Regions from separate parts of the Bradyrhizobium sp. Unk1 genome, predicted to be linked through region 1. Evidence: riboswitches for the same ligand, from Rfam matches in the RefSeq annotation. Region 1 holds a riboswitch; the other holds the start of a gene.

Evidence for each region. Region 1 has a riboswitch for glycine ahead of AC5ZFO_RS21495 (D-amino acid dehydrogenase). Riboswitches for the same ligand answer to the same signal wherever they lie in the genome.
Region 2: linked by a shared signal. The riboswitch ahead of gcvT (glycine cleavage system aminomethyltransferase GcvT) and the one ahead of AC5ZFO_RS21495 (D-amino acid dehydrogenase) in region 1 are both predicted to bind glycine.

The regions. Positions count from the first base shown of each region.
Region 1 covers NZ_JCAMOP010000016.1:40,906-44,314, reverse strand. The annotation lists gene AC5ZFO_RS21500 (M20/M25/M40 family metallo-hydrolase) at 256-1,386, shown strand; glycine riboswitch at 1,481-1,584, shown strand; glycine riboswitch at 1,588-1,700, shown strand; gene AC5ZFO_RS21495 (D-amino acid dehydrogenase) at 1,767-3,068, shown strand; gene AC5ZFO_RS21490 (ABC transporter permease) at 3,250-3,409, shown strand, end outside.
Region 2 covers NZ_JCAMOP010000042.1:8,347-11,755, reverse strand. The annotation lists gene alaS (alanine--tRNA ligase) at 1-1,273, opposite strand, end outside; glycine riboswitch at 1,506-1,594, shown strand; gene gcvT (glycine cleavage system aminomethyltransferase GcvT) at 1,739-2,887, shown strand; gene gcvH (glycine cleavage system protein GcvH) at 2,900-3,268, shown strand.

The DNA of each region.
Region 1 (3,409 bases):
TGACGTGAAACTGTTCAAAGGCAGGTTATTGGTTGAGCATTCGGTTCGTTCTTTAGGCGAACTAACCTCATGCGATGCCTTTGTCTTTCGAGACTTGCAGACAGTGCCGAGCGCGTCAATCCGGTTTCGCTGCAGCCCCAAGCGGCGCGCTCACGGGCTCCACAAAGATCGGTTTGGCTCTACAACGCTTTCCGCCAGTCCTGTCCGCGCCAATGCAATGCGCGTTCCATCTTTCGAAGCTTGAGAGACATTAAGATGAATCCAGCCAATCTTCCCTTCGATTCCGAGGCGATGCTCCAGGGCCTGCGCGCCTGGGTGGAATGCGAGAGCCCGACCTGGGATGCGGGTACCGTCAACCGCATGCTGGATATCGCAGCGCGGGATATGGCGATCATGGGTGCGACGATCGAACGCATCGGCGGCCGACAGGGCTTTGGCGGCGTGATCCGCGCGCGCTTCCCGCATCCGAAACAGGGCGAGCCGGGCATCCTGATCGCCGGCCACATGGATACCGTCCACCCGGTCGGCACCATCGAGAAGCTGAAATGGCGGCGCGAGGGCAACAAGTGCTACGGCCCCGGCATCTACGACATGAAGGGCGGCAACTATCTCTCGCTGGAAGCGATCCGGCAGCTGGCACGCGCTTCCTTCACCACGCCGCTGCCGATCACCGTGCTGTTTACGCCCGACGAGGAAGTCGGCACGCCCTCGACGCGAGACATCATCGAGGCGGAAGCCGCGCGCAACAAATATGTGCTGGTGCCCGAACCGGGCCGCGCCGACAACGGCGTCACCACCGGACGTTATGCCATCGCGCGTTTCAATCTGGAAGCGACGGGCCGGCCGAGCCATGCCGGCGCGACATTGTCGGCCGGACGCTCGGCGATCCGCGAGATGGCGCGGCAGATCCTCGCCATCGACGCGATGACGACGGAGGACTGCACCTTCTCGGTCGGCGTCGTACATGGCGGACAATGGGTCAATTGCGTTGCCACGACCGCCACCGGCGAGGCGCTGTCCATGGCCAAGCGCCAGGCCGATCTCGACCGCGGCGTCGAGCGGATGCTGGCGCTGTCGGGCACGACCAATGATGTCACGTTCAAGGTGACGCGCGGCGTGACACGGCCGGTTTGGGAGCCGGATGCCGGCACCATGGCGCTTTATGAGAAGGCGCGCGACATCGCCAAATCGCTCGGCACTGAGCTGCCGCATGCGAGCTCCGGCGGCGGCTCCGACGGCAACTTTACCGGCGCGATGGGCATCCCGACGCTCGACGGCCTCGGCGTGCGCGGCGGCAACGGTCACACGCTGGAAGAATTCATCGAGGTCGACAGCCTGGTCGAGCGCGGCCGCCTGATGGCCGGTTTGCTGGCGACGCTGGAGTAATTGAATCAACTTCGCACTGCACAATGCGTTGGCAGTCGCGGTTGAAATTTAGCCTTGTCTAAAAATGAGGCGCATCGTACTGCTCGATTGTCCACGCGACGATGCGGGAGAGATCGCGACGAGAGTTCAAGCTTTCGTTGCGGCGCCGACGGAGCAACCGCCCCGGAAACTCTCAGGCAAAAGGACCGTATCGTCAGGACGATCTGGAGAGAGATGGCACGATCTTGGGATCGTGACGTCCACCGAAGGGGATAGTCCGGAGCTGACCTCACAGGGTCCGCAACGGATCAAGCTCTCAGGTAACCGTGACAGATGGGGCGCCGCCAACGGCCTTTGGCCGGCGGTTAGCCTATCCTAACTCACGGGAGCCCCGAACTATCATGACCCATATCGCCATCATCGGCGCCGGCATCACCGGCGTAACGACCGCCCATGCCCTGCTCGAACGCGGATACAAGGTGACGGTGCTCGACAAGCACCGCTACGCCGCGATGGAGACCTCCTTCGCCAATGGCGGACAGCTCTCCGCCAGCAATGCCGAGGTGTGGAATAGCACCGCAACGATCCTGAAGGGTCTGCGCTGGATGTTCCGGCGCGATGCGCCGCTGCTGATGAACCCGCGGCCGAACTGGCACAAATATTCGTGGATGAGCGCGTTCGTCGCCAATATCGGCAACTACCGCGCCAACACGGTTCAGACCACACGGCTCGCGATCGAAGCCCGCAAGCATCTGTTCGAGATCGCGGAGCGCGAAGGCATCGACTTCGATCTCGAACGCCGCGGCATCCTGCACATCTGTCACGACAAGAAAGGTTTTGAATCCGGTCTGCAGGTCAACGCGCTGCTGAAGGAAGGCGGGCTCGATCGCCGTCCGGTGACACCGGAGGAGATCCGCGCCATCGAGCCGACGCTGCGCAAGGACTATTATGGCGGCTTCTACACGCCGTCGGATGCGACCGGCGATATCCACAAATTCACGCGCGGACTTGCGGAAGCCTGCAAGCGGCGCGGCGCGACCTTTATCCACGAAGCCAACATCGATTCCATTGCCCAGGCAGGTGGCGGCTTTGTCATCGGCTGGGCTGATCTTTCCGCAACCGACGCTGTCGCGTCCGCGCGCGGCATGCTGAAGGTGGACGGTGTCGTGGTCTGCGCCGGTGTGGCCAGCCGTCACTTCGCCGCCCTCCTCGACGAGCGCGTCAACGTCTATCCGGTGAAGGGCTATTCGATCACCGTGCAGCTCGACACTGCGGCGAGCCGCAATGCGACGCCGACCGTCAGCCTGCTCGACGAAGCCGCCAAGATCGTCACCAGCCGGCTCGGCGCCGATCGCTTCCGCGTCGCAGGCACCGCCGAATTCAACGACTTCAACCGCGACATCCGCGCCGACCGGGTGCAGCCGCTGGTCGACTGGGTGCGCAACAATTTCCCCGCCGTCGAAACGTCCAGGGTCGTGCCCTGGGCCGGGCTGCGGCCGATGATGCCGAACATGATGCCGGTGGTGCGGGCAGGACGGATGCCGGGCGTGTTCTTCAACAGCGGCCACGGCCATCTCGGCTGGACCTTGTCGGCCGCGACCGCGCAGATGATTGCCGGAACCATCGACGGCTGGCGCGGGCTCAACGCACCGCCGGCCGCACCGTCACTCAGGGTTGAGCGCGAGTTCCGCCATGCATCCTGAGTGGTCGATATCGGAGGCTCGGCGGCCTCTTGCGACCGCCCTGCCCTTGGCACACAATTTGCCCCGAAACGTCGGCTTCTCCGGCCGGCTTTCCAGCCCGAGTGACAGGCGTGCATGATAGAAAGAACCGATTCCACGGGGGCCTCCGGGCCCCACAAGTTCCGCAGCCGGAGATAGGTGCATGCTAGGTTATCTCATTCGCCGCGTTCTGGCCGCGGTGCCCGTGATGGGCGTCGTCGCGCTGTTCGTCTTCCTGCTGCTGCGGCTGACGCCGGGCGATCCCGCCGCAATTCTCGCCGGCGATAACGCGACGCCGGAACGGCTGGAACGCATCCGCGACT
Region 2 (3,409 bases), on a different contig from region 1:
GGCGCTCCATCGCGTCGGTGAACGAGGCCTGATCCACGCCGATGCCGCGCGACTTCAGCGCGTCCTGGGTCAGGTCGAGCGGGAAGCCGTAGGTGTCATACAGCGTGAAGGCGACGTCGCCGTCGAACATGTCGCCCTTTTTCAGGGACGCGCTCTTCTCGTCGAGGATGGCAAGGCCGCGCACCAGCGTCTTGCGGAAGCGGGTCTCTTCCAGCCGCAGCGTTTCCTCGATCAGGTTCTCCGCGCGCATCAGGTCGGGATAAGCCTGGCCCATCTCGCGGACCAGCGCCCAGACCAGGCGATGCATCAGCGGCTCTTTCGCACCCAGCAGCTGCGCATGGCGCATCGCGCGGCGCATGATCCGGCGCAGCACGTAGCCACGGCCCTCGTTCGACGGCAGCACGCCATCCGCGACCAGGAAGGCCGAGGAACGCAGATGGTCGGCGATGACACGGAACGAGGCGACGGTCTGCTCGTTCGGCCCGCTGCCGAGCGCGGACGCGGTCGCGTCGATCAGATGGCGGAACAGGTCGGTCTCGAACACGCTGTCGACGCCCTGCATGATGCAGGCCATGCGCTCGAGGCCCATGCCGGTGTCGATCGAGGGACGCGGCAGGTCCACGCGCTCCTCCTTCGTCACCTGCTCGTACTGCATGAACACCAGGTTCCAGAATTCGAGAAAGCGGTCGCCGTCCTCTTCCGGCGAGCCCGGAGGTCCGCCCCAGATATGGTCGCCGCGGTCAATGAAGATCTCGGAGCACGGGCCGCACGGCCCGGTGTCGCCCATCGCCCAGAAATTGTCCGAGGTCGGGATACGGATGATGCGGTCGTCGGAGAAGCCGGCGATCTTCTTCCACAGGCCGGCCGCCTCGTCGTCAGTGTGGTAGACGGTGACGAGCAGCTTGTCCTTCTTGAGCCCGAACTCCCGCGTGATCAGGGTCCAGGCCAGCTCGATCGCGCGCTCCTTGAAATAGTCGCCGAACGAGAAATTGCCGAGCATCTCGAAGAAGGTGAGATGGCGCGCGGTGTAGCCGACATTGTCGAGGTCGTTGTGCTTGCCGCCGGCGCGCACGCATTTCTGCGACGTGGTGGCGCGCTGATAGGGCCGCTTCTCGACGCCGGTGAAGACGTTCTTGAACTGCACCATGCCGGCATTGGTGAACATCAACGTGGGATCGTTGCGCGGCACCAATGGCGAGGACGACACGATCTCGTGGCCGTTCTCGGCAAAGAAGTTCAGAAAGGTCGACCTGATCTCGTTGACGCCGCTCATGTTCATCCAATCGGGTGTGCTTGGACCCGCGATACGCCATCCAAACCTGGCATTTGGGCTGATATCTGCGGGTCAAAGCGCTTTTAGACAAGGCCAGCTGCGCTGTCCAGAAACTGTGCAAGGAGATCAGTGAGTTGCCGCAGGCGCGCAATTCCGTTGCAATCCCGTTGAAAGCCGCCAAGTGCGCGTTGACAGGCTTGGCCGGCCTGTGGTCTCTACCCATCTGTATCGTACGGCCACGTCGGGAGAGACCGGCTTTGGTGCCGGCGCCGAAGGAGCAACCGCCCCGGAAACTCTCAGGCAAAAGGACCGCGTGGCTTTGACGACATCTGGAAAGAGGCGCCGACGGGCTTAAGGCCCGGACTGCGTCCGCCGACGGGATAATACTCTCAGGCACAGCGACAGATGGGGCTTCGACTGGTTAGCTCGGGGAATCGTCCCCGGGGAACCACCGAGGGCCCCGTGATGCTTGCGCGCGACGACCAAGATTCCCTGAAAAATACGCCCCTCCACGGGCTTCATGTCTCCCTCGGCGGCAAGATGGTGCCGTTCGCGGGCTATGACATGCCCGTGCAGTATCCCGCGGGCGTCCTGAAAGAGCACCTCCATACCCGTTCCTCCGCCGGCCTGTTCGACGTCTCCCACATGGGCCAGCTCGCGCTTCGGCCGAAATCCGGCAACGTCGAGGACGCCGCCCGCGCGCTGGAACGGCTGGTGCCACAGGATATCGTGGCGATCGCCCCGGGACGGCAGCGCTATGCCCAGTTCACCAATCCGGATGGCGGGATTCTCGACGATCTGATGGTCGCCAATTTCGGCGATCACCTGTTCCTGGTCGTCAACGCCGCCTGCAAGGCCGAGGACGAGGCGCATCTGCGCGCGCATCTCTCGGGCGACTGCATCATCGAGCACCTTCAAGACCGCGCCCTGATCGCGCTGCAGGGCCCGAAGGCGGAAGGGGTGCTGGCGAAATTGTGTGCAGAGGCCCCCGCCATGAAGTTCATGGATGCCGGTCCACACAAGGTCGCCGGCCTCGACTGCTTCGTCTCGCGCTCCGGCTACACCGGCGAGGACGGGTTCGAGATTTCGGTCCCCGCGGCCGATGCCGAGCGCCTCGCAAAAACGCTGCTGGACAATCCCGATGTGATGCCGATCGGCTTAGGGGCCCGCGACAGCCTGCGGCTGGAAGCCGGGCTCTGCCTCTACGGCCACGACATCGACACCGCGACCACGCCGGTCGAGGCCGCGCTGGAATGGTCGGTGCAGAAGAGCCGCCGCAGCGGCGGCGCCCGCGCCGGTGGCTTCCCCGGCGCCGAAAAGATCCTGGCTCATTTCGATAACGGCGCGAGCCGCCGCCGCGTCGGCCTGCGCGCGGAAGGCCGCGCGCCGGTGCGTGAAGGCGCGCTGCTGTTTGCCGATGCTGCGGGCGGCGAGCCGATCGGAAAGGTCACCTCGGGCGGTTTCGGCCCGAGCCTGAGCGCGCCGGTCGCGATGGGCTATGTGCCCACCGCATCGAGCGTGCTCGATACAAAACTCTTCGCCGAGGTGCGCGGCCAGCGGCTGCCGCTCACGGTCGCCGCCATGCCTTTCGTGAAAAACACCTACAAACGCTGAGGACTTAAGAAAATGACCACGACGCTGTACACCTCCGACCATGAATGGCTGGCCATCGACGGCGATGTCGCCACCGTCGGGATCACCGATTACGCGCAGTCGCAGCTCGGCGACGTCGTATTCGTCGAGCTGCCGAAGGTCGGCCGCAGCCTGAAGAAGGCGGAAGCCGCCGCCGTCGTGGAATCGGTGAAGGCCGCCTCCGACGTCTACGCGCCTGTCACCGGCGAAGTGCTCGAGACCAACGACGCGCTCGCCGCCGAGCCGGCGCTGGTGAACTCGGATGCGCAAGGCAAAGCGTGGTTCTTCAAGATCAAGATGGCCGACAAGAGCGAGCTCGGCGGCCTCATGGATGAAGCCGCCTACAAGGCCCACACGGCGTGAGATGACGAGAACAGCCCCATACTCGGTGTCATCACCCGCCTTGTGCGCACTGCGCACTGGGGCGGGTGATCCAGTACGCCGCGGCTTCTCGGTTCCAGCCGTGTCGCCTGCGTTTACTGGATGCCCCGCCTTCGCGGGGCA